DNA from 3 places in the Amycolatopsis benzoatilytica AK 16/65 genome. Region 2 is predicted to be linked to each of the others. Evidence: riboswitches for the same ligand, from Rfam matches in the RefSeq annotation. Region 2 holds a riboswitch; each other region holds the start of a gene.
The links. Region 2 has a riboswitch for S-adenosylmethionine ahead of AMYBE_RS0117130 (aminotransferase class V-fold PLP-dependent enzyme). Riboswitches for the same ligand answer to the same signal wherever they lie in the genome.
Positions count from the first base shown of each region.

Region 1: another riboswitch for S-adenosylmethionine. It lies ahead of thrC (threonine synthase); the one in region 2 lies ahead of AMYBE_RS0117130 (aminotransferase class V-fold PLP-dependent enzyme).
Region 3: another riboswitch for S-adenosylmethionine. It lies ahead of AMYBE_RS0138455 (methionine ABC transporter ATP-binding protein); the one in region 2 lies ahead of AMYBE_RS0117130 (aminotransferase class V-fold PLP-dependent enzyme).

Region 1 covers NZ_KB912942.1:4,117,486-4,127,843, forward strand. The annotation lists gene AMYBE_RS0118855 (amino acid permease) at 1-1,022, shown strand, start outside; gene AMYBE_RS0118860 (pyridoxamine 5'-phosphate oxidase family protein) at 1,183-1,629, shown strand; gene AMYBE_RS0118865 (Uma2 family endonuclease) at 1,651-2,217, opposite strand; gene lepA (translation elongation factor 4) at 2,331-4,181, opposite strand; gene AMYBE_RS0118875 (class I SAM-dependent methyltransferase) at 4,298-4,909, shown strand; gene AMYBE_RS0118880 (VOC family protein) at 4,906-5,280, opposite strand; gene AMYBE_RS0118885 (EamA family transporter) at 5,309-6,172, opposite strand; gene rpsT (30S ribosomal protein S20) at 6,669-6,929, shown strand; gene holA (DNA polymerase III subunit delta) at 7,245-8,216, opposite strand; SAM riboswitch class I at 8,349-8,482, shown strand; gene thrC (threonine synthase) at 8,495-9,760, shown strand; gene AMYBE_RS0118905 (ComEC/Rec2 family competence protein) at 9,786-10,358, opposite strand, start outside.
Region 2 covers NZ_KB912942.1:3,752,007-3,762,364, forward strand. The annotation lists gene AMYBE_RS0117110 (DUF885 domain-containing protein) at 1-2,891, opposite strand, end outside; gene AMYBE_RS0117115 (AsnC family protein) at 3,150-4,427, shown strand; gene AMYBE_RS0117120 (RluA family pseudouridine synthase) at 4,521-5,447, opposite strand; gene lspA (signal peptidase II) at 5,444-6,076, opposite strand; gene AMYBE_RS0117130 (aminotransferase class V-fold PLP-dependent enzyme) at 6,216-7,553, opposite strand; SAM riboswitch class IV at 7,594-7,708, opposite strand; gene AMYBE_RS0117135 (potassium/proton antiporter) at 7,806-9,284, opposite strand; gene AMYBE_RS0117140 (ArsR/SmtB family transcription factor) at 9,384-10,079, opposite strand; gene AMYBE_RS0117145 (penicillin-binding transpeptidase domain-containing protein) at 10,127-10,358, opposite strand, start outside.
Region 3 covers NZ_KB912942.1:8,200,041-8,210,398, forward strand. The annotation lists gene metG (methionine--tRNA ligase) at 1-1,747, shown strand, start outside; gene AMYBE_RS0138440 (TatD family hydrolase) at 1,858-2,682, shown strand; gene AMYBE_RS0138445 (resuscitation-promoting factor) at 3,113-4,498, shown strand; gene rsmA (16S rRNA (adenine(1518)-N(6)/adenine(1519)-N(6))-dimethyltransferase RsmA) at 4,598-5,440, shown strand; SAM riboswitch class I at 6,162-6,252, shown strand; gene AMYBE_RS0138455 (methionine ABC transporter ATP-binding protein) at 6,468-7,481, shown strand; gene AMYBE_RS0138460 (hypothetical protein) at 7,557-8,081, opposite strand; gene AMYBE_RS0138465 (4-(cytidine 5'-diphospho)-2-C-methyl-D-erythritol kinase) at 8,264-9,232, shown strand; gene AMYBE_RS0138470 (ABC-F family ATP-binding cassette domain-containing protein) at 9,262-10,358, shown strand, end outside.

The sequences.
Region 1 (10,358 bases), 370 kb from region 2:
CGGCCGGCGTCGCGGCGGGGTCGTACAAGGTCAACCTGTTCGCGGTCCTGCTCTGCCTGCTGATCGCCTTCATCCTGAACCAGGGCATGAAAAACGCGGCGCGATTCGAGACGCTGCTGGTGTATCTGAAGGTCGGCCTGGTCCTGCTGGTCATCGTGGTCGGCGCGTTCCACATCCAGAGCGGCAACTACAGCAACTTCTTCCCGTTCGGCCTGAGCGGCGCGTTCACCGGGGCGGCGACGGTGTTCTTCGCGGTGTTCGGCTACGACGCGATGTCGACCGCGGCCGAGGAGTCGACGGACTCCCAGAAGCACATGCCGAAGGCGATCATCTACTCGCTGGCGATCTCGATGGTGCTGTACGTGCTGGCCTGTCTGGTGCTGACCGGCATGGTGAAGTACACCGACATCAACCCGGAAGCCGCGTTCTCGAGCGCGTTCGCGAAGGTCGGTCTCGGCTGGCTCGGCGCGATCATCGCGGTGGGCGCGATCATCGGCATCCTGACGGTGCTGTTCACCTTCCTGATGGGGGCCACCCGGGTCGGCTACTCGATGAGCCGCGACGGCCTGCTCCCGAAGTGGTTCTCGAAGACCCACCCGGTCCGCAAGGTGCCCTCGCGGATCACCTGGATCCTGGGCGCGGCGTCCGCGCTGATCGCCGGCGTGCTGCCGATCGGGGAAGCCGCGGAGCTGACCAACATCGGCATCCTGCTGGCCTTCGTGGTGGTGTGCGTCGCGGTGATCGTGCTGCGCTACAAGCGCCCCGACCTGCCGCGCACGTTCCGCACGCCCGGCATGCCGGTGGTGCCGATCATCGGGGTGATCTTCTCGGTCTGGCTGATCACGTTCCTGCAGCCGGAGACCTGGCTGCGCTTCGCGATCTGGTTCGTCATCGGGATGGCGATCTACTTCTCCTACAGCAAACGCCACTCCGCGATGGAACGCGGGTCGGCCGCGAACCTGGAGAAGGGCGGGGATCCGGCGGACGGGAACCAGGACGGTCTCAAGTCCACTTCGGACTGACCCGGCGCCGGCCGGGGCCGATTCGGCGAGGTTCTTCGGCGGGGGACGCACTGGCGCGTCCCCCGCTTCGGCCTCCTGCGTCTGCACCGCGACCGGCACCCGGTTTCCCTCGCGCCGGCAACCGGAAATGCCGCGGGCCGCCTTGGCGTTGCACCCGGACATGACGGCAGATCTCGAGCAGCTCCGCGTGCTGACCGTGGAGGAAAACGGCCTCGCCACCGTGGCCACCACCCGCGCCGACGGCACCGTGCACGCCTCGGTGGTGAACGCGGGCGTCCTGGCCGACCCGGTGTCCGGCAAGCCGAGCGTAGGTTTCGTCGCCATCGGAGGGGCGCACAAGCTCGCCCTGCTGCGCCGCAACGGCCATGCGACAGTGACGTTTCGCCGCGGCTGGCGATGGCTGTCGGTGACCGGCCCGGTCCGCGTGATCGGCCCGGACGACGCCGATCCGGGATTCCCCGCCGACGGCCTGCCGCCGCTGCTGCGCGACGTCTTCCGCGCCGCCACCGGAACCCACGACGACTGGGCCGAGTACGACCGCGTGATGGCCGCCGAACGCCGCGCCGCGGTTTTCGTGGAGATCGGCCGGATCATCGGGAACGGCTGACCGGCGCCCGCCCCTGGCTGATCAGCTCCGGCCGACGAGGGCCGCGGGCACCACTCGGACCGGGAACGGCCGCTGCGCCTCGAATGCCTGCGCACCCGCAGCCTTGGCGACCTGCTGGTAGCGGCCGTCGCCGTCCAGTTCGAACACCGTCAATTCCGGACCGTCCGGGTCGATCACCCAGTAGCTCGGGACGCCCAGCCGCTCGTAGGTCGCCTTCTTGGTGTTCAGGTCGTGAATGGTCGTGCTCGGCGACAACACCTCGACCGCGAGGACCGGTGGAGCCGGAAGGTCCTTCTCGGTGAAGTCCTCGCTCCACCCCACCAGCACGTCCGGCTGAAGTTCCAGCTTGTCGCCGATGTGCACCGCGAACGGGGCGCCGAGCACATCGAACTCTGGCGGGCATGCCGACTCGAGCACGTGATAAAGCCGGTACCCGATCTTCTGGTGGCGGTATCCCGGTGCCGGAGTCACGACCAGCACCCCGTCGATGAGCTCGTGACGTCGGCCATCCTGCGGCATCCCATCGAGGTCGTGCACCGTCATAGGAGCCGACCCGGGCGGGTACTCGATGTCCGTCATGACTGTCATGGTGCTCTCCTTTCGCTGTTCGCACCAGAGAGTCCCCGTCCGCATTTGCCGACACCAAAAGAAAACGGCGGCTCCGAGAACCCGGAACCGCCGTTCACCCCAATGGGCAACCGCTACTTCTTGTTCTTGCCGCTGTCCTCAGTGGACAGTGCCGCGACGAATGCCTCCTGCGGCACCTCCACCCGGCCGACGGTCTTCATCCGCTTCTTGCCTTCCTTCTGCTTCTCCAGCAGCTTCCGCTTCCGCGAGATGTCGCCGCCGTAGCACTTGGCGAGCACGTCCTTGCGGATGGCGCGGATGGTTTCGCGCGCGATGATCCGGGAGCCGATCGCGGCCTGGATCGGGACCTCGAACTGCTGCCGCGGGATCAGTTCCCGCAGGCGCGTCGCCATCCGGTTTCCGTAGGTGTACGCGGCGTCCTTGTGCACGATCGCGGAGAACGCGTCCACCGTCTCGCCCTGCAGCAGGATGTCGACCTTCACCAGCTCCGCGACCTGCTCGCCGGACTCCTCGTAGTCGAGCGAGGCGTAGCCGCGGGTGCGCGATTTCAGCGTGTCGAAGAAGTCGAAGATGATCTCCGCCAGCGGGATCGTGTAGCGCAGCTCGACCCGGTCCTCGGAGAGGTAGTCCATGCCCAGCAGGACGCCGCGCTTGGTCTGGCACAGCTCCATGATCGTGCCGACGAACTCCGACGGCGCGAGGATGCTCACCTTCGACACCGGCTCGTGCACCTCGGCGATCTTGAGCCCGGTCGGCCAGTCCGACGGGTTCGTGACGACGACCTCGCTGCGGTCCTCCAGCACCACGCGGTACACCACGTTCGGCGCGGTCGAGATCAGGTCGAGCCCGAACTCGCGCTCCAGCCGGTCCCGGGTGATCTCCAGGTGCAGCAGGCCGAGGAACCCGCAGCGGAAGCCGAAGCCCAGCGCGACCGACGTCTCCGGCTCGTAGGTCAGCGCGGCGTCGTTGAGCTGCAGCTTCTCCAGCGCCTCGCGCAGCTCCGGGTAGTCCGAGCCGTCCACCGGGTACAGCCCGGAGTAGACCATCGGCTTCGGCTCGCGGTAGCCGGCCAGCGGTTCCTTCGCGCCGTTGCGCTCGGACGTCACGGTGTCGCCGACCTTCGACTGGCGCACGTCCTTCACGCCGGTGATCAGGTAGCCGACTTCGCCGACGCCGAGGCCCTTGCTGGCCTTCGGCTCCGGCGAGATAATCCCGACCTCCAGCAGCTCGTGCGTGGCGCCGGTGGACATCATCTTGATCTTTTCGCGCGGCGTGATCTTGCCGTCCACCACCCGGATGTAGGTGACGACGCCGCGATAGGTGTCGTAGACCGAGTCGAAGATCATCGCGCGGGCGGGCGCGTCCGGGTCGCCGACCGGGGGCGGGACCTGCCGGACCACCTCGTCGAGCAGCGCGCCGACGCCCACGCCGGTCTTCGCCGAAACCCGCAGCACCTCGTCCGGCTCGCAGCCGATGATGTGCGCGATCTCGCCGGCGTACTTGTCCGGATCGGCCGAGGGCAGGTCGATCTTGTTCAGCACCGGGATGATCTGGAGGTTGTTCTCGAGCGCCAGGTACAGGTTGGCCAGGGTCTGCGCCTCGATCCCCTGCGCCGCGTCCACCAGCAGGATCGCCCCTTCGCACGCCTCGAGGGCGCGGGAGACCTCGTAGGTGAAGTCGACGTGGCCGGGGGTGTCGATCATGTGCAGCACGTGGTCCTGGCCGTCCACCTGCCACGGCAGCCGCACGTTCTGGGCCTTGATCGTGATGCCGCGTTCCCGCTCGATGTCCATGCGGTCGAGGTACTGCGCGCGCATCGCCCGCTCCTCGACGACGCCGGTCAGCTGCAGCATCCGGTCCGCCAGCGTCGACTTGCCGTGGTCGATGTGGGCGATGATGCAGAAGTTGCGGATCAACTCCGGCGGCGTGAAGGTGGTGTCGGCGAACGTCTTGGGCGCTGTCACTCGGGCTGTCCTCAGGATGGTGGGGGATGTCCGTACCCCATCGTCCCATGGACCTCCGGGTGCGAGTGGGGGTCATCCCCGATGCGCCCCCGCGCGTCTCGTGATGACCTCGAAGTATGAGCACCGCACCCTCCCCTTCGCCCGGCCCCGGCGTCCTCGATGCCGCGTTCGACCGGGTCTTCGGACACCCCAGCGGCCTGCTGGGCAGGCTCGGCGGCAAGCTGATGGCGGTCAGCAACGCCGGCACCGAACACCGCGTGGTCGACCTCGCCCGCCTCGAACCCGACGAGACCGTCCTGGTCGTCGGTCCCGGTCCCGGCATCGGCCTGGACGCGGCCGCCAGGCTCGCCGGCGAAGTGATCGGCGTCGAGCCTTCCCCCGAGATGCGCAGCCTGTGCACGGACCGCTGCGGCGACCGCGCTGAGGTGCGTGCGGGCAGCGCCGCGCGGACCGGCGCCGAGGACGCGTCTGTCGACGTCGTGCTGACCGTCAACAACGTCCAGCTGTGGGACGACCGGCCGGCCGGCTTCGCCGAGCTGTTCCGGGTGCTGCGGCCAGGCGGACGGCTGCTGCTGTCGGCGCACGAGAAATGGCTGCCGGTCACCCGGCACGAGCTTGCCGACGAAGCCGCCGCGGCCGGGTTCACGGACCTGCAGACCTGGACTTGGGACCCGCCCGGGTTCGCCCCGCTGGCCGCCCAGCTGCGCGCGGTGAAGCCGGCGGCTTAGCGCTGGTCGCGGCGCAACGGGTGGTCTTCCGGGACCTCGACGAGGACGATCCGCAGCCCGTCCGGGTCGGCGATCCACGCCTCGTCGGTGCCCCACGGCTCGCGCACCGGCTCTCGCACCGGTTCGACGCCGCGGCCGGCCAGTTCGGCCAGCGTCGCCCGCAGGTCGCGGACCTGCAGGAACAAGTTGACGTCCGGGCCCGGTCCCGCCTCGCCCGCTCCGACTACCTCGATCGATCCTCCGCCGGCGAAGAACCGCGTGCCGCCCGGGAACTCGCGCTCGATCGCGAGGCCGAGCTTGTCGCGGTAGAACGCGGTGGACACCTCGTGGTCGCGAGGGTGGATCAGCACCCGGCTGCTCAGTACGTCCATAGGCTCCTGCCTACCCGAGGCGCTCCGCTCAGGCGAGCGCAATCGCCGCGATCCCGGCCAGGACGACGACCGACCCGGCGAGCCGGCGGACCGCGTTGCGCTCGCGGAGCACGAGCCAGGCGGCCACCCCGCCGAACACGATCGACAGCTCCCGGGCCGGCGCCACCAGGCTGACCGGTGCGATCTGCAGCGCGTACAGGACCAGCAGATAGCCGGCCGGCGAGGCGAGCCCGACGATCAGCACCTCGCGCCGGTGATCGCGCCACAGCCGCTCGACCTCGAAGCGGCCGCGCACGGCGGCCGGTGCGAGCAGGATGCTCTGCCCCAGCGCACCGCCGCCGAAGTAGACCAGCGGCGGGACGCCCAGCGTGGTGACCGAGTGCGCGTCCCAGAGCGTGTAGCCCGCGATGGCCGCTCCGGTGAGGACGCCGTAGAACACCCCGGCCCGGCGCGCGCGGGAGTCGCCGGCGCCGCCGCCGAGACTGATCACCAGGACGCCCGACACGACGAGGAACGCGCCGGCCAACCCGAGAACCCCGGGCCGTTCGTGCAGCAGGAGGACGGCCACGAGCACCGACAGGAGCGGTCCGGTGCCGCGGGCGAGCGGATAGACCACTGAAAGGTCGCCGACTTCGTAGCCGCGCTGCAGGACGATCCCGTACAGCACGTGCATGATCGCGGTGGCCGCCGCGGCGAACAGCCAGCTCCATTGCGGCCGCTCCGGTTCGACAGCCAGCGCGACCCCGACTGCCGGGAGCATCGCCACGGCCGAGACGGTGTAATAGAGCCAGACGAACCGCGGACCGCCGCCGGAAACTCGTTTGGCGGCGAGGTTCCATCCGGCGTGGACGACCGCGGCGACGAGAACCATGGCCAGGGCACTGGAGTTCACGGGACCCTTTCAGGACTTCGGCGCACGCTGAAGACCGGGTCCTCCAGGCTTTTGTCCCGTCAGATGAACGGCAGGACACGGTGCCCCGCCGACGGTGCCGCTCGGACCAGTCCCGCCGGCCCTGGTTGTGGGCGGAGGCCCGGCTTCGGGCCTGCGGGCCGGCGACGGAACCCTAGGCACTATCGCGGTCCACGGTAGCGGAGGCCGGCAGGTGCCGCCGAAGGCTTTCCGGCGGGACGTTTCGGGAAGGCTCGGTTCGGGGCACCGGCGGGGCAGAGCGTCCCGGGGGTGCCGGCGGGGCAGAGCACGGCTTCCGGGCGGGCCCGCCTCGGCACCTGCGCGGGGCCCTCGCCGACGCTGCGAGCAGGACTGTTAAGATTTTCGACTGTTGCCGTGCGGCATTCCGTCAAGGAGGAAACCCGGCTGCCCGTCAGGGCCGGTCCGGTGCCAAACGAACGCGGCAGCGACCTTCACCGAGTGAAAGAGGAACGCCTCCATGGCTAACATCAAGTCGCAGGTCAAGCGCATCACCACGAACGAGAAGGCGCGGCAGCGCAACCTGGCGATCCGGTCCTCGGTGAAGACCGCGATCCGCAAGTTCCGCGAGGCCGCCGAAGCCGGTGACAAGGACAAGGCCCTCGAGCTCCAGCGCGACGCCGCTCGCAAGCTGGACAAGGCCGTCACCAAGGGCGTCCTCCACGCCAACCAGGCCGCGAACAAGAAGTCGGCTCTCGCGAAGCGCGCGAACCAGCTCTGATCGCTGTCTCTTCGGAAGGCCCGGCGGCTTCGGCTGCCGGGCCTTTTCCGTGTCTTGGCCAACCGCGGCGGCCGGGGCGTCAGCGGGAATTCGGTGCCAGGCAGCGGATTCCGCCGCCTCTATTTCGGGCACGGCAGCCGGACCAGCCCGCGGGACGGCCAACCCGCTGTCAGGCCAACGGCTGTCCTCCCGGCGAACCTCGACAGCCACGCTGGGGACGTCAAGCCCCGCCGGGCAGGCGGCCCCACTCCCCTCCCCGGACGGCCGACCCTGGCAGTTCTGTACGCGGAGCGTGCAGCCCCGGCCGCGGCAGGATCAGCGGTCGCCCTTGGCCGCGACCACGTCCAGCACCGCCCGCTGCAGTGCGTAGTTCGAGTCCGCCGCCGCGCCCTTCACGTCCGCGTTGAGCCGCGCCACGATGCGCATCGCCTCGGCAAGGCCGTCCGCGCCCCAGCCGCGCGACTGGCCCTGCGCCTTCCGGATCTTCCACGGCGGCATTCCCAGCTCGCCCGCCATCTGGTTCGGATTGCCGCGTCCGGCGGCGGAAACCCGGGCGATCGTGCGGACCGCGTCGGCGAGCGCGTCGGCCACCAGCACGTGCGGAACGCCTAGTTGCATCGCCCAGCGCAGTGATTCCAGCGCCGCCGCCCGGTCGCCCGCCACGGCCTTTTCGGCGACCGCGAAGCCGGTCACGTCGGCGCGGCCGGTGTGGTAGCGGCGGACCGCCTGCTCGTCGATCGCTCCCCCGGTGTCGGCCACCAGCTGGGTCGCCGCCGACGAGAGTTCGCGCAGGTCGGAGCCGACCGAATCGAGCAGGGCCAGCAGCCCCGCTCCGTCGATCTTGCCGCCCGCCCGGCGCACCTCGTTGCGGACGAACGCCTCGCGCTCGGCCGGCTTGGTGAGCTTCGGGCACTCGGTGATCTCCGCGCCGGACTTTTTCAGTGCGCCCGGCAAGGCTTTCGCCGCTTTGCTGCGCCCGCCGCCGCTGTGCACGACCACCAGGACGATGCCCTCGGCCGGCGCCTTGAGGTAGGCCAGCACCGCGTCGGACAGCTCCTGCGAGATGTCCTGCGCCGACTCGAGCACGATCACGCGCCCCTCGGCGAACAGCGACGGGCTCACCAGCTCGGCCAGCAGCGGCGGTGTGAGATCGGACACCCGCATCCGCGTGAGGTCGGCCGTCGGGTCCGCTGCCTTCGCCGCGTCGAGCGCGGCGCGCACGGCCCGTTCGATGAGCAGTTCTTCCTCGCCCGTGACGAGGTGCAGCGGCGCGGGTGCGGTGGTCACCCGGCCATCCTCTCACCCGGCCGCCGGTCCGCCCGCCCCGGTGATGTGGGCCGCCTCCATGGCACGAGCCGATCACCATGTCGTACGGTGTACCCGAGGACGCGCCCGGCGGGCGCTCCGACAATCGAATACCGCTCATCCAGAGGGGCAGAGGGAACGGCCCGACGAAGCCCCGGCAACCGGCGTACAGCCTGTCATTCCGCGATCGCGGAATAGCTGACGACCACGGTGCCAATTCCGGCCCGCTTCGGCGGGGCAGATGAGGAAGGAACCTCGCGATGACTGCAACCCTCCGCACCACCTCCGCCAACAAGACGCTCGACCTCGGTCCGGCTGTCGAACTGGTGTCGAAGGAAGAGGGCCACCGGCAGCCGCTCGCCCCGGAGTTCGTCTCCGCCGAAGACTTCTCGCCGCTCGAGGTCGCCTACGACTTCGGCCGCGTCCGCCGCGAGGACATCGAGGCCGGACCGCGCAACATCTGGCGCTACAAGAAACTCCTTCCCGTCCCCTCGACAGTCGAGGAGACCCCGAACACCGAGCCCGGCTGCACCCGGTTGGTGCGTGCCGACCGGCTGGCCAAGGCGCTCGGCCTGAAGAACCTGTGGGTCAAGGACGACACCGGCAACCCGACGCACTCGTTCAAGGACCGCGTGGTCGCCGTCGCCCTGGCGGCCGCCCGCGAGTTCGGCTTCGAGGTCCTCGCGTGTCCGTCGACCGGCAACCTGGCCAACGCGACGGCCGCCGCCGCGGCCCGCGCCGGCTGGCGGTCGGTCGTGCTGATCCCGAAGAGCCTCGAGCGCGCCAAGATCCTCACCACCGCGGTCTACGACGGCGACCTGATCGCCGTCGACGGCAATTACGACGACGTGAACCGGCTCGCCACCGAACTGGCGGCCGAGCACGAGACGTGGGCGTTCGTGAACGTCAACGTCCGCCCGTACTACTCCGAGGGCTCGAAGACGCTCGCCTACGAGGTCGCCGAGCAGCTCGGCTGGCGCATTCCGGAACAGATCGTCGTGCCGATCGCCTCCGGCTCCCAGCTCACCAAGGTGGACAAGGGCTTCCGCGAACTCGGCCAGCTCGGCCTGGTGGACGCCAGCCCGTACAAGGTGTTCGGCGCGCAGGCCACCGGCTGCTCGCCGGTCTCCACCGCGTTCCGCAACGGCCACGACGTGGTCCAGCCGGTCAAGCCGGACACCATCGCCCGCTCTCTCGCGATCGGCAACCCGGCCGACGGCCCGTACGTGCTCGACGTGGTCAACCGCACCGGCGGCGCGATCGAGGACGTCACCGACGAAGAGGTCGTCGAAGGCATCCGGCTGCTGGCCCGCACCGAAGGCATCTTCACCGAGACCGCCGGCGGCGTCACCGTCGCGACGGCGAAGAAGCTCATCGAAGCCGGCAAGCTCGACCCGGAAGCCGACACCGTCCTGCTCATCACCGGCGACGGCCTGAAGACCCTCGACGCGGTCGAGAATCACGTCGGCCCGAAGGCCACCGTGCCGCCGTCCGCCGAAGCAGTCGCCAAGGCGCTCGGTTACTGACGCGCCGGCGCGGGGTCCGGCGCGCCTACCGCGGCGGACCTCGCGGCTCGCCTCGGCGCGCCACCGCCGGACCGCCGCCGCTCGGCAGCACCGCGGTGTCCCCGTCCAGATCCGTCCGGGTCACGAGGACGCCCATAACCCGCAGTACGTCCATTGTGGACTTGCTCGGGTGTCCGTATCCGTTGCCCGCGCCCACGCTGATCAACGCGGTCCGCGGCCGCACCGCGGCAAGGAACTGCGGCAGCGAGTACCGCGACCCGTGGTGCGGCACCTTCAGCACGTCGGCTTGCACGTCGACGCCCTCGGCGAGCAGGTCCGCCTGCGCGGCCAGCTCGACGTCTCCGGTCAGCAAGATCCGGCCGGCCGACGTGTCCGCGCGCAGGACGACTGAGCTGTTGTTGATCATCGTCCCGTCCTGCAGAGCCGGTGCCCGCGAAGTGGCGTAGCGCGGGCCGAGCACGTCCAGCGACAGTCCCGGCCACGCCAACCGCTGACCGGCGCTCAACTGCACCAACGGCACCCCGCGGGTTTTCGCCGCACCGGAAACCTGCTGCCACGCCCAAGCAGGCGCCCGTCCGGGCCCGATCGCGATCGCGCC
Region 2 (10,358 bases):
TAGGCGTTGAACGGCGCGATCCGGCGCAGCAACGGCAGATCGGCGAGCTCCTGCGCGAACGTCAGCTGGAAGTGGTGTCCCGGTACGGCTTCGTGGAACGCGATCGCTTCGCTGGTGTAGCGCGGCCGCGAGCTGGCCTCGTAGGTGTTCGCGTAGTACGTGCCGGGCCGGGAGCCGTCGAACGCCGCCTGCAGGTAGTAGGCGATGGTGCCGCTCGCGGCGTCCGCCTCCGGTACCGGGGCCACCTCGCACTTGGCGTCCGGAACCCGGGAGAACCATTGCGGAGCAACGGTTTCTGCCCGGGCGATGGCGGTACGGGCACCATCCAGCAGCTCCTCGCCGTCGCGCCAGCGCAGCGCGGGGTCGTTGCGCAGCCGCTCGAAGATCTCCGAAAGCTCGCCGGTGCCGAACAGCTTGGCGCCCAGCTCGCGGTATTCCTCCGCCAGCTGCTCGCCAATGCGCAGGCCCGTCTCGTGCAGCTCCGGTGCGGTGCGGTCGGTGGTGGTGTGCGCGCGGATCAGGCCCTGGTACTTCTCCAGCCCGCCCGGCAGGTGCGAGATGCCCGGCTGGCTGTCGGTCTTCGCCACCGGAAGCACCTTCTCGGCGAGGAAGTCCCGGTAGCGCGCGTACGCGGGCCGGACGACCTCGGCGAGCAGCCGGTCGCGTTCCTCGGCGAACCCGGCGACCTCGACCGCCGGCGTCACCCGGAACGGGTCGCCCGCCTCGTTCGCGAGGTACCGCTCGACGTACTCGATCCCGGTGCGCACCAGGAAGTCCGGCGGCGCGAACCCGTCCGCCACGGTCGAGCCCTGCGCGTCGATCACCGCGTCCAGGTAGCCGCCGACCGCGGCCAGCCGGGCGAGATAGTCGCGCGCCCGGTCCTCGTTGTCCGGAACCAGCGCCGGCAGGATGGTGATCAGGTTCAGCGCGGGCGAGCTGAAGCCGTCGCTCACCGCGAACCCGGACAGCCGCGAATCGATCGTGTCGATCGCGCCGCGGGCGTGGGTGAGCACGACCTCGCGGGTGACGACCTCGGACGCGCTGAGCCCGGCCGGGTCGATCGCCTCGGCCCGCTCGGCGAGCGCGGCGTACGCGGCCCGGTCCCGCTCCGCCGCGGCGAGGCTCGGGTCGGCCAGCTTGGTGTGGTCGCCGGGCAGACCGTAGACGGTGCGCTCCAGCGGCTCCCGCTCGAAGTCCAGCTCGATCAGCTCGGCGGCCAGCCCGTTGACGGTGTCGCCGTGGCCGGCCACCCACTCGGTGACCACCGCGTCGAGCACCGACAGCGGCAGCGAACCGCCGGACAGCACCAGGTCGTGGAACTCGCGGATGTCGAACCGGCTGCCGAGGCGCTCTTCGGCCTCCTGGCGCAGCCGCTGGATCTCCAGCCGGCCCACCATGTACGCGAGCGCCTGGCCCGGGTACGCGAGGTAGCGGTCCACCTCGGACTCGATCTCGACCCGCGCCATCGGCGTGTGCTCGACCAGGTAGTCCACCGCCTGCTGCCGGGTCCAGCCCAGCGCGTGCAGCCCGGTGTCCACCACCAGCCGGCCGGCCCGCATCGACTCCAAGGTGAGCATGCCGAGCAGCGCCACGTCGTCGGAGTACAGGCCCATCTCGTCGGCCAGGCGCTCGGTGTAGAGGCCCCAGCCCTCGGCGTATGCGGTGAACCCGCCGATCCGGCGCATCAGCGGCAGGTCGGTGAGGTCGAGCGCGGCGCTGAGCTGGAAGTGGTGGCCCGGGATCGCCTCGTGAAACGCGGTCGCCTCGGCGGTGTGCCGGAACCGCTCGGTCGCCTCGTGCGTGTTCGCGAAGTAGGTGCCCGGCCGGGACCCGTCGACCGCGGGAGGCATGTAGTACGCGGGCGGCCCGCCCGGTGCGGAGTCCGCCGGAACCGGCTCGACCACCCAGGGGTGCTGCGGGATGCGGCCGAACCACTTCGGCGCCTCCGCCTCGGCGCGCGCGATCGCGGTGCGCGCGCCCTCGAGCAGCTCGTCGGCGCTGGTCCAACGGAGCTTCGGGTCGGTGCGCAGGCGCTCGAAGATCTCCGGCAGCTCGCGGGTGCCGAAGACCCGCTCGCCGAGCGCCTGGTACTCCGGGACCTGCCCGGCGATCACCGCGAGGCCGGTTTCGTGCAGGTCCCGCGGGGTGCGGGTGCTGGTGGTGTGCTTGCGGACGAGCCGGGCGTAGATCTCGTCCCCGCCCGGAAGCCAGGAGACGCCGGCCTTGTCGTCGGGGCGGCCGTGCTGGAGGACTTCGGCCTCGAGGAAGTCGCGGTACTCGCGGAAGCCGGGACGCACGACCTCGCGCAACAGCTGGGCACGCCGCTCGGCGAAGTCCTCGTCGGGCGCCTCGTGCCGCGCCAGCGGGTCGCTGTCCGGCTCGGCGAGGTACCGGTCGATCTGCGCGATCGCCCCCTTGACCAAGCGCTCGACCGGCACCCGCCCGGCGGCGATGCCGTCGCGGTGCCGCTGCGCGAACGTGCGCAGATAGCCCGGGATCTCGGCGAGCCGGCCGAGATGCGCTTCCGCGACCGAACCGGCGGCCATCGGCATCATCGGCAGGACGGTCAGCAGCGCGGAGGCGGGCCCGATGAACAGATCGGAGACGGTGAACTCGGCCGCGTGGCTGTCGAACTGGTCGAACACCGCGTCGATCGAACTGAGCAGCACCTCCCGAGTGACCCGGTCGGCGCTGTCCAGCCCTGCTGGGTCGATCTCTTCGGCGCGCGCGCGAAGGCCGGCGAGCACCTCCCGGTACGCGGCCTCGGCAGCCGCCCCCGGATCGCCGAGCCCCGGCGCGTCCGGCCGAATCCCGAGCACAGCGGCGTCGAGCGGCTCATGGTCGAACGACGCCTCTACGAACTCGTCGGCGAGATCGGAAACGACGGACATCGGCAGTGCCCCCAAGGATTGACGTCAGGTGTGCTGCCGACCCTAATCGAGATCGGAGCCGGGCCGGGCGGTGATTCGCCCGGACCGCGAACACGGGCCCGCGCGATCCTCGCCCCCCTGCCCGCACCCGCCGCCGCCCAGTCCCCTTCTCGCCCCGCTGCCGAGACGGTCCGCCCCGCATCCGGTGAACCGGGGCACGCCGGATGCGGGAGTGCGGCCTGGTTCGGCGGGCGAGGCGGTAGCGTTGCCGGAGTGGCCGTGACCGATCCCGCCGACATCCGCCTGCTCGCCGCGCTCGCCGAGCTGGGCAAGGGGGCTGTCCACGAACTCGCGGCGAAGGTCGGGATGGATCCGCGAGAGGTCGCGTACCGGCTGGTCGCGCTGTCCGGCAGCGGGCTGCCGCTGCTCGTCGGCGTCGAGAGCGACCCCAACGGGCTTCGTGCGGCGATCTCCGGAGCGCCCGCGTCCTGGCAGCGTCCGCAGGGCGGGCCTGGGTCCGCGCCGTTCCCGGCAGCCCGGCCCCAAGGCGGCCCCGCAGCCGGACCACAAGGCGGCTCGCCCAGCACCTCGGGGCCGGTCTCGCCCGCGCAAGCCGGGATGAACCCGGGCGTTTCCGGCGCCTACCCGCCCGGCCCCAACGGCATTCCCGCGTCCGGGGCGAGGCCGAACCCCGCCGTCTCCGGCGCGTACCAGCCCGGTCCCAACGGCATTCCCGCCGGGCCGAACCCGGGGGTTTCGGGTGCCTACCCGCCGCCGAACGGACCGGGTCCGATGCCCGGCCCGGGGACGTCCGGCGCCTTCTCGGCAGGACCCAACGGCATTCCGGCCGGGCCAGGGATGTCCGGGTCGTACTCGCCGGGCCAGACCGGGCTGCCGAATCCGGGCCGGTCCGGCGCGTATGCCCCGGCGCAGACCGGCCTGAACCCCGGCGTCTCCGGCTCGTACCCGCCCGGACCGAACGGTATTCCGGCGGCGCAGCCGTACGGAACGCCCGCACCGCCGCCCAACGGCTACAGCGGACCGGCCGCGCATCCGGACCCGGTCCTGAGCACCTGGGGCGTCCCGCAGACCGCGTCGTGGGCGCGCGGCGACGATCCTCGTCCCGCCGCCGGCCCGGCCAAGAAGGGCCGGATCGGCGAGACGATGCAGTCCCAGGGCCTCGAGGGCGAGCAGTTGTCGGTGCAGCTGCTCGAAGTCCAGGACCCGGCCGACTTCCTCTTCGGCGCCGCCGGCTACCGGCTGGAGGACGGCGAGCGAGCTGTCGTCGTGCACACCGAGATCACCAACCGCGGGCCGATCCCGTTCGCGTCGTTGCCGGACAACTACCTCGAGCTGGTCACCGACAGCGGCGACGTCGTCGGCAAGGCCCCGGTTTCGCTCACCTCGCGGCCGCCGCACAAGATCGGCGTCCAGCCGGGCGAAACACTCGGCGGGCACACCGTCTACGTGCTCCCGGACGCGACCCGGGTGGTCGCCGTCCGCTGGAGCCCGCGCCCGGAGCCGGACGAGCGCACCCTGACCTGGTCGGTCGACTAACCCGAAGTTCGTGAAGGGAACATTGGGGGACGCAGAGTCCCTCACTGTTCCCCGCACGCACCGGAACCAGGATCGACCGGGACCGCCGGGCGGCTAGTTTCCGTCCCGGAGGATCTCCAAGGCCCCGGCGAGGTCGGCCGGGTACTCCGCCTCGAACTCGACCCAGCGGCCGTCCGCCGGGTGCGCGAAGCCGAGCGTCCGCGCGTGCAGCCATTGCCGCGAAAGGCCTAGCTTGCGTGCCAGCACCGGGTCCGCCCCGTAGGTCAGGTCCCCGGCACAGGGGTGGCGCAACGCGGAGAAGTGCACGCGGATCTGGTGCGTCCGCCCGGTCTCCAGCTTCACGTGCGCCAGCGACGCCGCCCGGAACGCCTCGACCACCTCGTAGTGCGTGACGCTCGGCCGTCCGCCCGCCACGACCGCGAACTTGTAGTCGTGTCGCGGGTGCCGGTCGATCGGGGCGTCGATGGTGCCGCGCATCGGGTCCGGGTGGCCCTGGACGACGGCGTGATAGCCCTTGTCGACGGTCCGTTCCTTGAACGCCCGCTTCAACACGGTGTACGCGTGCTCGCTCTTCGCCACCACCATCACGCCGGTGGTGCCCGCGTCGAGCCGGTGCACGACGCCCTGGCGCTCGGCCGCGCCGGACGTCGAGATCCGCAGCCCGGCGGCGGCCAGCCCGCCCACCACGGTCGGGCCGGTCCAGCCCGGGCTCGGGTGCACGGCGACGCCGACCGGCTTCGAAATCACCACGATGTCGTCGTCGTCGTGCAGGATCCGCATGCCTTCGACCGGCTCGGCGATGATCTCCGCCGGCCGTTCCGGTTCGGGCAGGGTGACCTCGAGCAGCCCGCCGCCGGTGAGCCGGTCCGATTTGCCCGCCGGACGGCCGTCCAGCAGCACGTCGCCCGCCTCGGCCAGTTCGGCGACCGCGGTGCGGGAGAGACCGAGCATCTTGGCCAGCCCGGCGTCGACCCGCATTCCGTCGAGCCCGTCCGGGACGGGCAGCATCCGGGCGCTCACGCCTTTTCCTTCTTCTTGCGCGTCGAGGTGCCGTCGTAGTCCCGGCCGAGCAGCGACAGGAGCACGATCAGCGCGCCGCCGACGGTGATCCCGCAGTCGGCGATGTTGAAAATCGCGAAGCCCTGCCCGTTCGGCACGAACGCGGAGATGAAGTCCACGACGTGGCCGCGCAGGAATCCGGGTTCGCGGAAGAACCGGTCGGTCAGGTTGCCGAGCGCGCCGGCGAGGACCAGGCCGAGGCCGATCGCCCAGCCGACCGAGCGCAGCCTGCGCGCGATCCACACGATCGCGACCACGACGGCGATCGCGATCAGGGCCAGCACCCAGGTCATGCCGGTGGCCATGGAGAACGCCGCGCCCGCGTTGCGGATCACCTGCAGGTAGATCAGCCCGCCGAGGATCGGCTTCGGCGGCTGGCCCTCCAGGTTCGCCACCACGAGGTTCTTGGTGAGCAGGTCGAGGGCCCAGAGCACCGCCGCGACGGCGAACACCACCCAGACGACCCGTCGTTTCGGCGCCTGCGCTTCAGTCGCTTCGGTCTCGGCCGCGGCAGTGTCGGCCGCCCCCGGCTCGGGCGGGTCCACGGGCGGGGAGACTTCGGATTCGGACGGCGAAGGGTCGGTGCTCACTCCCCCATTGTCCACGTCCGCGCCCGGGCGGGTCGCGGCGGCAGGCAGCACCGGCGGAGCCGGCCTAATCCGGTCGCTCGAACCACGCCGGAGCGGCCGTCATCGACGGCATGACCCGCTCGCCCAACCTGCCGCGTGATCAGGAACAGAACGGGGGCAGCTCGCGCGGGTCTCCCACCGGAGCCCACCGCCCGTCCGCCTTCGCGTACTCCCACCGCGCACCGCGGGCGATGACCTGCCGCAGCGCAAGCACCAGGCGGTCCACATGTTCCTCAGTGCTGCCCAGCCCCAGGCTCACCCGCACCGCCTGCTGCCCGTCGGCACCGGTCTCCCGGATCAGCCGCCGCGTCGCCACGTGTGCGCAGAACGCCCCGTCGCGAACCCCGATCCCGTATTCCGCCGACAGCACCGCCGCCAGCCACCCCGGGTCAAACCCGTCCAGCACGAAACTCACCGTGCCCACCCGGTCCCCCGGAGCATCGAAGAACCGCAGCTCAGCGCATCCGGGAAGGCCGGCCAGCCCCTTGCGCAGCCGCTCCAGCAGCGCGGCTTCGTGCGAGCCCACGGCATCCCAGCTCGCGGCCAGCTCCTCGCAGGCGACCCCCAGCGCATACACGCCGACGGTGTTCGGCGAACCAGCCTCGTGCCGCTCCTCGCCGGTGTTCCACACGACGGCTTCCTCGGTGACCAGCTTCGTCGCACCCCCGCCCGCCAGGTACGGCTGCGCCGCCCGCAACCAGTCGCTGCGTCCGATCAGCGCACCGGCGCCGAACGGCGCGTACAGCTTGTGCCCGGACAACGCGACGTAGTCGACATCCAGTTCCCGCAACGAAATCCGCCGGTGCGGTGCCAGCTGCGCGGCGTCCAGCGCGACTCGCGCACCGTGTTTCCGGGCCACCGCGGCGATCTCGGCGACCGGCAGCAGCTCGCCGGTCACGTTCGACGCGCCCGCGACCACCACCAGCCGGGGCCCTTCCGGGCAGTCCGCCAGCGCTTCGTCCACAACGGACACCGCGGCGAGCCGGGTCCGCGGCAGCTGCACGCGCCGCACGTTCGGGCCGCGCCACGGCAGCAGCGCGGCGTGGTGCTCGCTGTCGAAGACGACGACAGAAGTCTTGCGCGGCAACGCTTTCGCCAGCAGGTTGAACGAGTCGGTGGTGTTGCGGGTGAAGACCACCGAGTCACCGGCGCGGGCGTCGACGAAGCGGCGCAGGATGTCGCGCGTGCGCTCGTACAGCCGGGTGGAGACCTGGGACGCGAACCCGGCGCCCCGGTGCACGCTGGCGTACCAGGGCAGGAACTCCTCGACCGCCGAGCGGACCTTGTCCAGACAGGGCGCGCTGGCCGCGTGGTCGAGGTTGGCGTACCCGATGTCGCCGCCGGTCACCAGCGGCACTCGCAGCGCCGCACCGGCGACCGCGGGAACAGTGGCGGGACCAGCGTAAACAGCAGTGGTCCGGTCGAGTGCGAGAGTCATGACGACGCCTCCTCGGCGTTCCGGGGGACCCCCGGCGAGGGGCCCGCGCTTGCCTGCCGCATGGCGCGACCGGCCTGGTCTTCACCCGGGGCACCCCACCGCGGTAGGAGGGTTGCCGGCCAGCAAGCCGGGGCTTCGCGCTGGCACTCATGACCTGACCCGGACGATAGCGGACTACCCCGGCACTGAGCCAGCCCCTTCCCGTGATCTGAGACGGCGGTCACCCCGTTCATCCACAATGGACACTGGAGATCAGGCGCCGGACTCCCCGCGCCAGCGCGCGAGCCGGCCCGCCCGGTCCACCGCCCGGATGCGCGCTTCGGTGGCGTCGCGGACGTCGGCGGTCGCGACCACCAAGAGCTGATCGCCCACTTGCAGCCGGCTCGTCTTCTGCGGCGTGAACCCGGTGCCCCCGCGGACCACCAGGCTCACCGTCGCGCCGACCGGCAGCCGCAGTTCGGACAGGTACACGCCGTGCAGCTTCGAACCCTTCTGGATGCGCACCTGCAGCAGCTCCGCGCCGAGTTCGTCCAGCGGCGCGGCGTCGACCTCGATCTCCTGCGCCTGTCCCGATTTCGCCAGCCCGAGCACCCGGGCGAGCGGGCTGAGCGTCGCGCCCTGCAGCAAGGTGAGCACGATGACGAGGACGAACACCGCGTCCACCAGCCGGTCCGCGCCGGGAACCCCTTGCGACAGCGGGATCATCGCGAGCACGATCGGCACCGCGCCGCGCAGCCCGGCCCAGGACAGGAATGCTTGGTCCCGCCACGGCAACCGGAACGGCAGCACCGACAGCACCACCGACAGCGGACGCGCGAGCAGCAGCACCACCGCGCCCGCGACCAGGCCCGGCACCAGCGCTTCGAGCAGCCGGCTCGGCGACGCGAAAAGACCGAGCAGCACGAACAGTCCGATCTGCGCGAGCCAGCCGAGCCCTTCGGCGAACGACAGCGTGTCCGACCGGTGCGGCAGTTTCGAGTTGCCCAGCACGAGACCGGCGACGTAGGTGGCCAGCAGACCGGAGGCGTGCGCCAGCTGCCCCGACGAGTAGGCGAGCACGCAGACCGCCACCGTGGCGAGCGGGTACAGGCCGGTCGCCGGAAGAGCGGCGCGGCGCAACGCTTGCGCGCCCAGCCAGCCGAAGGCGACGCCCAGTGCCAGCCCGGTGAGCAGTTCGTAGATCACCAGCAGCGGCAGCGACCAGTCGACCGCTTCCCCGGACGCGAGCACCACCACCGCGATGTAGGCGGGCGCGTCGTTGATGCCGGACTCCAGCTCCAGCGCGCCGACCAGGCGTCTTCCAACGCCGGCCGTGCGCAGCACGGAAAAGACCGCCGCGGCGTCAGTGGACGCGAGAACCGAACCCCACAACAGCGCCATTCGCCAGTCGAGCCCGAGCAGCCAGTGCAGCGCCGCGCCGGTGACCGCGATGCTGATCGCCACGGCCACTGTGGACAGCATGATTCCGGGCCGCAGCGAGGCTTTCACCGAGGACCAGCGCGTGGTGAGCCCGCCTTCGGTGAGGATCAGGACGAGCGCGGCGAGCCCGAGCGCCTGGGTGAGCGCGGGGTTGTCGAACCGGATGCCGAACCCGGCTTCGCCGAGCACGACGCCGATCCCGAGGTACAGCAGCAGCGACGGAAACCCCAGCCGGATGGACACCCGCACGGCGACCACGGAGACCAGCAGGACCAGGCCCCCGACGCCTAACAGCAAGGGAAGTTGGTCCACTCCTCGCCTCCCGTCCCGGCCGCCCGCAGGCGTCCAGAATAGTGAGGCGGCGTCCGGTTCCCGACCGCGCACCACCGGTCGGGGGACCACTGGAGTGTGTTACGACGCTCGCATTGCGCGCAGAGTGGCGAGATCGACTCCCAGCGTCGCGAAAGGCTCCTCCGCGCCGGGCAGGACCCGGACCGCGCGCTGCTGGTCCCGGGTCAGCCAGCCGGCCGTCACCGCCCGCTCCAGCAACGCCGCCGGCGCCACCCCGGCCAGGTGCTCCCTCCGCTCCGTCCAATCCAGACAGTCGCGCAGCATCGGCCGCCGCGGCCGGTCCGGCAGCTCGACGCCGAGGCCGGCGAACGCCGCCCGGCCGGCGTCGGTGAGCGAGAGCCCGTCCGACACGTCGATCAGGCCGCGGCCGATCATCCCGTCTCGCAGCGCCACGCCGAGCGTCCCGGCGAGGTGGTCGTAACAGCTGCGAGCGAACGACAGCCGCTGCACCCGAAGCGACGTCCGCAGCCCGTCCGGGCGCTTGAGCTCCGCATGCTGAGCCAGATGCTCGATCAGCTCCGCCACGCGCGGACTCGCCAGTCGCACGTACGCGTGCCGCCCCTGCTTCGCCCGCGCGACGAATCCGGCGTCCTGCAACCGCGTCACGTGCTCGCTGGCCGTAGACACCGCGATCCGCGCCGCGCCAGCCAGCTCGCCGACCGTCCAGGCGCGGCCGTCGAGCAGCGCGAGGCACATGGTCGCGCGGCTCGGATCGGCCAGCACAGCGGCGACTTCGGCGAGGGCGACGGTTTCCATCCGTCCACGGTAAGGCGCGAACAGTTCGGCCGCGGCCGAAGCGCCGGCTAGCTCAGTCCGCCGAGGAACTGCGCGCCGAGCTGGACGGCCGGCTTCGAATCGTTCGCTCCCTCCAGGAAAATGGCGAACGCGAGGTCGCCGCGGTAGCCGACGAACCAGCCGTGCGCCTCCGCACCGTCCCCGAACTGCGCGGTGCCGGTCTTGCCGAACACGGTGCCGGACCTCGCCAGTCCGGTCGCGGTGCCGCCGGTGACCACTTCGCGCATCATGCCGCGCAGC
Region 3 (10,358 bases), 4.4 Mb from region 2:
CCGCCACATCGGCCACGTGTCCGGATTCGGCGTCCCGTCCGACGTCTTCTCCCGCTACCAGCGAATGGCCGGCAACCGGGTGCTCATGGTGTCCGGAACCGACGAGCACGGCACCCCGATCACCGTCCAGGCGGACAAAGAGGGCATGACCCCGCAGCAGACCGCCGACAAGTACACCCGCCAGATCGACGAGGACCTGCGCGGTCTCGGCCTCTCCTACGACCTGTTCACCCGCACCACCACCGGCAACCACGCCGCGGTCACCCAGGAGATCTTCCTGGCGCTCAACCGCAACGGCTACGTGGTCCCGAAGACCACCCGCGGCGCGATCAGCCCGTCCACCGGGCGCACTCTGCCGGACCGCTACATCGAGGGCACCTGCCCGATCTGCGGGTACGACGGAGCCCGCGGCGACCAGTGCGACAACTGCGGCAACCAGCTCGACGCCGCGGAGCTGATCAACCCGAAGTCGCGGATCAACGGCGAGACGCCGAAGTTCGTCGAGACCGAGCACTACTTCCTCGACCTGCCCGCGTTCACCAAGACCCTCGGCGACTGGCTGGGCACCAAGAACGACTGGCGCCCGAACGTCCTCAACTTCACCAAGAACCTGATCGACGACATGCGGCCGCGGCCGATCACCCGCGATCTGGACTGGGGCGTGAAGATCCCGCTGGACGGCTGGCGCGACCAGCCGCTCAAGCGGTTCTACGTCTGGTTCGACGCGGTCATCGGCTACTTCTCGGCGAGTGTCGAGTGGGCCCGCCGCAACGGCACGCCGGACGCCTGGCAGGAGTGGTGGGCCAACCCCGACGCGCGCGCCTACTACTTCATGGGCAAGGACAACATCACCTTCCACGCCCAGATCTGGCCCGCCCTGCTGCTGGGCCAGAACGGCGAGGGCGACCGCGGCGGCGAGCCGGGCAAGTACGGCAAACTGCACCTGCCGGACGAGATCGTCTCCAGCGAGTTCCTCACGATGAGCGGCTCGAAGTTCTCCACCTCGCGCGGCACCGTCATCTACGTGCACGACTTCCTGCGCGAGTTCGGCCCGGACGCGCTGCGCTACTTCATCTCGGTGGCCGGCCCGGAGACCCAGGACACCGACTTCACCTGGGACGAGTTCGTCCGCCGGACCAACTTCGAGCTGGCCAACGAGTGGGGCAACCTGGTCAACCGGTCGATCTCGATGGCGCACAAGAACAACGGGGCGATCCCGGCGCCGACGAAGCCGGCTCCGGCCGACGAGGAGCTGAAGGCACTGTCGCGGGCGGCGTTCGACACCGCGGGCGCGCACCTGGCGCGGTCCCGGTTCAAGCTGGCCGCCGCCGAAGCGATGCGCGTCGTCACCGCCGCCAACCGGTACCTGTCGGACCAGGAGCCGTGGAAGCTCAAGGACGACCCCGACCGGCGGGACGCGGTGCTGCACACCGCGCTGCAGGTGGTCAGCGACGCGAACACGCTGCTCACCCCGTTCCTGCCGCACTCGGCGCAGAAGGTGCACGAGGCGCTCGGCGGCACCGGCGTGTGGGCCGCGCAGCCGGAGTTGCAGGAGGTCGAAGACCTCGACCTGCCGGACCGGATCAACCCGATCCTCACCGGCGACTACGCCAGCGAAAAGGCGAAGTGGGAATCGACGCCGATCGAGGCCGGCCGTCCGCTGGACAAGCCGAGCCCGCTGTTCACCAAGCTGGACCCGAAGCTCGGCGAGACCGGCCCGGAGTGGGCGCCGATCGTGACTGACTGAACCGCGTCTGCCGTTCCGTGAAGGGCCCCTTGCGGGAATCCAAGTCCTGCAAGGGGCCCTTCACGGCCTTCGGGCGAGGGGCGGTGAGGGGGCCCAGTAGCTTGGTGAGCATGGGCGACGAAAAGCGCGAACTTCCCCCGATCCCCGACCGCCTCCCGGTGGCGGTGGTCGACGCGCACACCCATCTGGACGCCTGCGGCGCGAAAACCGCGGCCGACGTTTCCGCGATGGTCGACCGCGCGGCGCAGGCCGGGGTGGCCCGCGTCGTCACCGTCGCGGACGATCTCGCTGCCGCCCGCTGGGCCGCCGAAGCGTCCACCTGGGACCCGCGCGTCTTCGCCGCGGTGGCCATCCATCCCACTCGCACCAAAGAATTCGGCCCGGTCGAACAGTCCGAAGTGGAGCGGCTGGCCGGCGGCGAGCGAATCGTCGCGATCGGCGAAACCGGTCTCGACTACTACTGGGACTACTCGCCGCACGACGCGCAGCAGGCCGCGTTCCGCTGGCACATCGACCTCGCGAAGCGACTCGGCAAGACGCTGATGATCCACGACCGCGAAGCGCACGAAGACGTGCTTCGGATCCTCGACGAGGAAGGCGCGCCCGAGACGGTCGTCTTCCACTGCTTCTCCGGCGACGAACACATCGCGCGCCGCTGTATCGACAAGGGCTACGTACTGTCCTTCGCCGGCACCGTCACGTTCAAGAACGCGCACGGGCTGCGAGAGGCGGCGCGGATCGTGCCGAGCGGGCAGTACCTCGCCGAAACCGACGCGCCGTTCCTGACCCCTCATCCGTTCCGTGGGCGGCCGAACGAGCCGTATTGCACCGCCTACACCGTGCGGCATCTCGCGGCCCTTCGCGGCGAAGCGGTGCACGAGGTCGCCGAGGCGGTCCGGACTACTGCCGAACGCGTCTACCGGCTGCCCGCCTGATTTCGCACTGTCACATGGGGTTGAACGGATTGCGACGTTCGGGTGCGGGCATTCGTCCACCTGATGAGTGACACAGATCACGACACTCCGGGGGGTGTTTGCGCAACCCGCCGACACCCGTTACTGTCCCGTGATCGTGCCGGTCGGTACCGCGCAGCGGATACCGGCTGATACGCCCACCAGTCACGTCAGTGCACGTCGGGGAAGCGGAACCGGGTTGGTACGACCTGGGACCGTGACGATGGCGCTGGCTGGGGGTGTCGGACTTGAGAGGCGTGCCCTGCGAGGGTGCGTCGCGAACGAAGGACGACGCGCGTCGGACGCGCGATGTCTTGGGAAAGGGAACGACCCGGTGACTGGTAGTAGGCAGGATGACTCGCGTCTTGACGCGGGTTCGGCATTTTTCTCCTCCCCCGCTGGTTCGGTGGCCGTGCTCGACCGTGAGCTCGACGACACCGCCTACGGGCAGTACGACTTCTCCGACGAGCTGAAGGTGACCGAGCAGGACGTGCTCGCGGCCCTCGGCCCGGACGCCGACATGCTGATGTCGGAAATCGACGTCGACGTGGACGAGCTGATCCGGCTCATCAACGCCGAGACCACCCTGCTCCCGCCGCTCGTCCTGCCGGACGAGGTCGAGCAGGACCGCACCGCGTCTCCGGAGGCCAAGAAGGCCGCCGTCGAGGACGGGCTGCGCGAAGCGACCAAGACGTGGAAGCGCCGCTTCCTCAAGGGCGCCGTGCTTTCGCTGCTGGTCACCATCGGCGGCGGCGGCGCGGCGGCGCTCGCGATGAACAAGAGCATCACCGTCGACGTCGACGGTCACCAGCAGACCGTGCACACCTTCGGCGGCACTGTCGGCGACGTGCTCAAGGACGCCGGGCTTTCGGTCGGCGAGCACGACGCGCTTTCGCCCTCCCCGCAGGCGGCGGTCGGCGACGGCGGCGTCATCAAGCTCGAGCGCGGCCGCCAGCTGAACCTGGTCGTCGACGGCGTGTCCCGGCCCTCCTGGGTCCGCGCCACCACGCTCGGCGAGGCGATGAACCAGCTCGGCATGGGCAGCATGCTCTCCCAGGGCACCTGGACCTCGATGCCGTCATCCGGCGAACTGCCGCTCGAGGGCTCCACCGTCCAGGTCAAGACCCTCAAGCACATCACGCTGTTCGACGGGGCCAACGCGCCGCGTCAGGTGACCACCAACGCGGTGACCACCAAGGAGTTCGCTTCCGACCTGAAGCTGAACCTCGGCCCGGACGACGCGATCGAGGGCGGCCTCGACGTCGGCCTGAAGAACGGCGCTGAGGTCCACATCAGCCGCATGGGCGTCTCGATGGTCAACCAGGAAGAGACCATCGACCCGAACGTGCAGAAGGTCGACGACCCGACGCTGCTGCAGGGCCAGACCAACGTCGACGACCCGGGCACGCCGGGCACGAAGCTGGTCACCTACAAGGTCACCAAGAAGAACGGCGAAGAGGTCGGCCGCGAGCAGATCTCGGAGAAGATCCTCGTCGCCGCCAAGGACAAGATCATCAAGGTCGGCACCAAGCAGCCCCCGCAGCCGGCGATCGGCGACGGTTCCGCGTGGGACCGCATCGCGCAGTGCGAGTCGGGCGGCAACTGGGCCATCAACTCCGGCAACGGCTACTACGGCGGTCTCCAGTTCGACAAGCAGACCTGGAACGCCTACGGCGGCAGCCAGTACGCGTCGCTGCCCAGCGAGGCCAGCCGCGAGCAGCAGATCGCGGTCGCGGAGAAGGTCCGCGATTCCCGCGGCGGCTACGGCGCTTGGCCGGTCTGCGGCAAGCGCGCCTGAGTTTTCCTCCGTCGGCGGCCGTGAGCTTCGTGCTCGCGGCCGCCGGCGTTTTTCGTGCCGCCTGCTCGGGCCGCCGAGTGCGCTGGGTAGGCTCGTCCGGTGGTGGAACTGCTGGGACCTGCCGAAATCCGCGGGCTGGCCGACGAACTCGACGTCCGGCCGACGAAGAAGCTCGGGCAGAACTTCGTGCACGACCCGAACACGGTTCGCCGCATCGTCGAACTCGGCGGCGTGCAGCCCGGAGACATCGTGCTGGAGGTCGGCCCCGGCCTCGGCTCGCTGACCCTCGGCTTGCTCGCCGCGGGCGCCCAGGTGGTCGCGGTGGAGATCGATCCGGTCCTCGCCGCCAGGTTGCCGCGTACGGCGGCCGAGCGCGCGCCTGAGGCCGCGGAACGGCTGTCTGTGGTCGGAGCGGACGCATTGCGCGTGCGCGCCGCCGACCTGCCCGCGGAACCGGTGTCCCTCGTCGCGAACCTGCCGTACAACGTCGCGGTGCCGGTGGTGCTGCACTTGCTCGCCGAGCTGCCATCGCTGCGCAGTGGCCTCGTGATGGTTCAGACCGAGGTCGCCGATCGGATGGCGGCCGGACCGGGCAGCCGCACCTACGGCGTGCCCAGCGTGAAACTCGCCTGGTACGGCCCGGCCCGCAAGGTGGCCGCGGTGCCGCGTGCGGTGTTCTGGCCAGTCCCGAACGTCGATTCGGCGCTCGTGTCGTTCAGTCGCACCGACCCGGTGTCCGGCGTCGATCGGGAACGGCTCTTCGCGGTGGTCGACGCGGCGTTTTCGCAACGCCGCAAGACCCTCCGGGCCGCGCTGGCGGGCTGGGCCGGTTCGGCCGATCGGGCGGGGGAGCTGCTCGCGGAGGCGGGGATCGACCCGCGGACGCGCGGGGAGCAGCTGGACGTGCACGCGTTCGCCCGGATCGCGGCAGCCAAGTCCTGATCTCGGGCCGCCGAGGGCCGCACGCGCGCCGGCTTCGCCCAGTCCTCGAGTGAAGGTCCGGACGTCGTCCGCCAGGGCGACCGCGCGATCTGTCCCGCTGCGGCCCGCCCGGCTCGGATGCGGCGATGCAGCGGAACCCGCGCGGGTCCCGCCCCGGACTGGTTGCTGGCCTGATGGAATGAGTCCTGGATCTCGCCCATCGTCCAGACATTTATGCGGACATTTCCCGGCAAACACAAAATCGCCTCGCGTCGCGGCAGGCGCGACCGGGGTCACATTGGTTCAACCAGGCTGTCGGCGCGGCTATTCCCGGTCCGCTCGAAGCCCTCGTCCGGCGCACTCGAGAAGGTGCGGGCGGCCTCGGCATCCGGGGGAAGCTCCGGTGGTCGCGAACCGGACTGTTCGGGCCCGTCGAGAGCCGATGGTTCGCCTTGGCGGCCTACCTTCCTCAGCGGCTGGTGCACCCGGCGGCGGACCGAGGTACAGTGAAAAGTTCTGGCTCTTCGGCCGAAATTCCTTGATCCGCAACCGGGTCTGCGTTGTCCACAGTGGATCTCATGATCGCCGTTCGGCAGGGTCTGCCAGGTCGGAGCACTGTTCGGCGGCCGAGGTTCCCGCTCCCGCGAGGCAAGACGGCCGTTCCGGCATGCGGCCGCCACCAGACGTGTGATCTGCATCCGCGTGCTTGCGTTCAGTCCGTGGGATCGGCTTTACTCAGAAGCGTCCATCCCGAGCGACTGAGAGACCTGGCTCGCCGAAGTCGCAGCAACCACCCTCCGCAGGGCAGGTGCTACCGCCAGGACCGATGGAGGCTGTTTCCGATGAAGAGGGTCACCCGCCCGCTCCTGCTGACCCGCCGACGTGTCGTCGACGAAGGTCGCCGCTCGGTATGTGCGTGTCAACGCTCCATGGTCATCGCCTGATCTTTCTTCCGGTCTTTTCTTGCACCGTCCACATCGGACGGTAATTCGATGACGCTTGGCGCGCCCGGAATCGGCGCCGCGCCCGTATGCCATGGAGCCCTTTCGTGATCACCGTCGAAAACGTGTCCAAGTCCTTTCCCTTCCACGGAAACCGTGTCGCCGCGCTGCGTGACGTGAGCGTCGACGTGCAAGCCGGCTCGCTGTTCGGCGTCGTCGGCCCGGCCGGTTCCGGCAAGTCCACCCTCGCCCGGTGCATCGCGCTGCAGGAGCGCCCGGACCGCGGCGTGGTGCGGCTCGACGGCCTCAACACCGCGACGCTGGACGGCAAGCGGCTGCGGGAAATCCGCCGTCAGCTGGGCGTTGTCGGCACCAAGCCGGAGTTGATCGCCGAGCGCACCGTCGCGGGCAACATCGCCAGCCCGCTGGAGCAGCTGGGCGTCGACGGCCCGCAGCGGCGCAGCAAGGTCGGCTCGCTGCTCGACCTGGTCGGCCTCACCGCGCGCGCCGCGCAGAAGCCGGAGGAACTCACCGAAGGCCAGCTCCGCCGCGTCTCGGTCGCCAAGGCTCTCGCCGCCGGCCCGGCGGTGCTGCTGGCCGACGACCCGACCGCGGGCATCGCGCCGGAGGACGCCGGCGCCGTGCTGGCGGTGCTCGACCGGGCCCGCGCCGAGCTGGGCGTGACGATCGTCGTCACCACCCAGGACGCGGACGTGGTCCGCCGGGTCTGCGACGACGTCGCGGTGCTGGACAACGGCGCCCTGGTGGAGCGCGGTTCGGTCCTCGACCTCGTCTCGACGCCGGACAGCTGGACCGCACAGGCGGTGCTGCCGGCCATCGAGACCTCGCGCGCCCAGTCCGCGAAGTACGACCGCGCGGTCGACGTGGTGCTGATCGGCTTCGCGTCGGTGGGCGCACTGCTCCCCGAGGCGGCCAGTCGCTTCGATGTGGAGCTGGCCACCATCGGCGGCGGCCTGACCCGCCTCGGCGACACCCCGATCGCCCGCTTCCGCCTGGGGGTCCGCGGCGAGCGCGCGGACGCCGCGCTGTCCTGGATCGCCGAGCGCGGCGCGCACGTGAGCCAGCCGGCGCGTGGCCCGCAGAGCGTGGTCGCCGCCTGATTTCCGGTTAGCCGCAAGGCATCTCCACCGCGGGCCGCTCCGGATCGGGGCGGTCCGCGGTGCGCTTGTGGCGGGTCAGATTGAGCACGCCAGCCAGATCGAGGCCCCGGTCGGCGCGAGCCAGACGAGGATGCCGAGCAGCAGCTGGCCGGTCAGGGACAGAAATTCGGCGATCAGCACCGCTGTGTACTTGATTCCGGTCCAGATCTCGGCGGAGCGGGTCGCTGTCTCGGCCAGCTCGCGATCCAGCTTCGCCTCCAGCCGGTCCATCGCCGCCTCCGACTCGGCCTGCTCGGGCACGAACTTCAGGGCCGCCCACATCGCCACGACGAAGATCGTCCACGACGACACCACGCCGATCGCGATGATCACGACCCGGGCGGTGCCTGGTCCGCCGATCCCCAGCAGGCCGCCGAGGGCGAGGAACTCGGCCACCGCGGCGAGGGCGAGCGACAACTGCAGCATCACGGCGGTCACGATCCGCCTGCCCTCTCGCGGCGCTCTCGTGAGCTTCGCGGACTTCTCCGCCACTGCGAACGCGATCAGCAGCGTCGGGATGATCTGCGCCGTCGCGGCCCAGAAGTCAGTGGTGATCGGCACGCGGAAAGGATGCCGCAGCCGTCCGGTTCGCGACACTGGTTTCGCCGTATCGGTCTCGGCGGCCGGTATCTCAGGTCAGCTGTACTGGCTATCAGGACATCTGTCCTGCCCGGCGAGTGATCCCGCCCCGGGGTTTTTCTCCTGGTGAGCCCCGGCGGAGCGGCGCCACGTAGGCTGGACAGGTGCTCGCCGTCGTTCCTCCCCCTGTCACCGTCCGGGTCCCGGCCAAGGTCAACCTGCACCTGGCCGTCGGAGACCTGCGATCGGACGGGTTCCACGAGCTGGTGACCGTTTTCCAGGCGCTTTCGCTCACCGACGAGGTGACCGTCGCGGCTACTGACGATCCTGGGCTCGAGGTGTACGGAGAGGGGGAGCGCACGGTCCCCACCGACGGCACCAACCTCGCCTGGCGTGCGGCCCGCGAGCTCGCCGCGTACGCCGGGCGGCCGGATGCGGACGCGCCGAAGGTGCGGGTCGTGCTCCGCAAAGGCATTCCGGTCGCGGGCGGCATGGCCGGCGGCAGCGCCGACGCGGCCGCCGCACTGGTCGGGCTGTCCTCGCTGTGGAAGCTCGACATCACCCGGGACGAACTCGCCACCATCGCCGGCCGCCTCGGCAGCGACGTGCCCTTCGCGCTGTACGGCGGCACCGCGCTCGGCACCGGTCGTGGTGAGCGGCTCGTGCCGGTGCTGGGGCGGCACACCTTCCACTGGGTGCTGGCCTTCGACGAAGAGGGTCTCTCGACGCCCAAGGTGTTCGGCGAGCTCGACCGGTTGCGCGCGGACGGCAAGCCGCCGCGGATCGGCTCGCACACACCGGTCGTCGAGGCGCTCGCGTCCGGCGACCCCCGGCAGCTCGCTCTGCTGCTGGGCAACGACTTGCAAGCCGCGGCCGTGTCGCTGCGGCCGGGCCTGCGCCGCACGCTGCGCGCCGGGGTGAACGCGGGGGCGCTCGCCGGGTGCGTGTCCGGCTCCGGGCCCACTTGCGCGTTCCTGTGCGCGGACGCGGAGACCGCGGTCGAAGTGGCCGCCGAACTGTCCGGTGCGGGGGTGTGCCGCACCGTCCGGGTCGCGCACGGCCCGGTGCCCGGCGCGCGGGTGGTCGGCGGCGACGACGCGCCGCGCAGCGCGCCCCCGCGCGTACACGCCTGAACTATTAGTCCACAGTGGAAAGGATCCGGATGGCCAACCTGGTCAACCTGGAGTCGGTGAGCAAGTCCTACGGCGTGAAGCCGTTGCTGGACAACGTTTCCCTCGGCGTCGCCGCGGGGCAGCGAATCGGCGTCGTCGGGCTCAACGGAGGCGGGAAGACGACGCTGCTCGAAGTCCTTTCCGGACTGAGCGAACCGGATTCCGGCCGGGTCAGCCACGTGCGCGACGTGCGGATGGCGGTCGTCACCCAGCGTACCGAGCTGCCGGTGGGCAGCACCGTCGGCGATGTCGTGCTGCAGCGCTACGGCGCCGAGCACGAATGGGCTGCCGACGCGCGCGTCCGGTCCATTGTGGACGGGCTGGGCATTACCGCGATCGGACTGGATACCTCGACCGCGAACCTGTCCGGCGGAGAGCGCCGCCGGGTCGCGCTGGCCGCCGCGCTCACCGGCGAGCTGGACCTGGTGGTGTTGGACGAGCCGACCAACCACCTGGACATCGAGGGCGTCCGCTGGCTCGCCGACCACCTGCTGAGCCGGCGCATCGCGGTCGTGGTCGTGACCCACGACCGGTGGTTCCTGGACACCGTCGCGAGCCTCACCTGGGAGGTCGCGAACGGCCGGGTCGAGCAGTACGAAGGCGGTTACGCGGACTGGATTTTCGCCCGTGCCGAGCGGGCCCGGCTGGCCGCGACCGCGGAGGAGAAGCGGCAGAACCTGGCGCGCAAGGAACTGGCCTGGCTGCGTCGCGGCCCGCAGGCGCGCTCGTCCAAACCGCGTTACCGCGTCGAGGCGGCCGAGGCGCTGATCGCCGACGTGCCGCCGCCGCGCGATTCCGTCGAGCTGATGGCGTTCGCGAAACGCCGCCTCGGCAAAACGGTGCTGGAACTGGAAGACGTCTCGCTGGCGGTCGGCGAGCGGACTCTGCTCGATCACCTCACCTGGCGGATCGGCCCGGGCGACCGGATCGGTCTGGTCGGCGTGAACGGATCCGGCAAGACCACCCTGCTGAAGCTGCTGGGCGGCGACGTCGAATCGCCGACCGGCCGGCGCGTGCAGGGCAAGACGGTCGCGCTCGCGCATCTGCGCCAGGAGTTGGACGACCTGCCCGCCGATCTTCGCGTGCT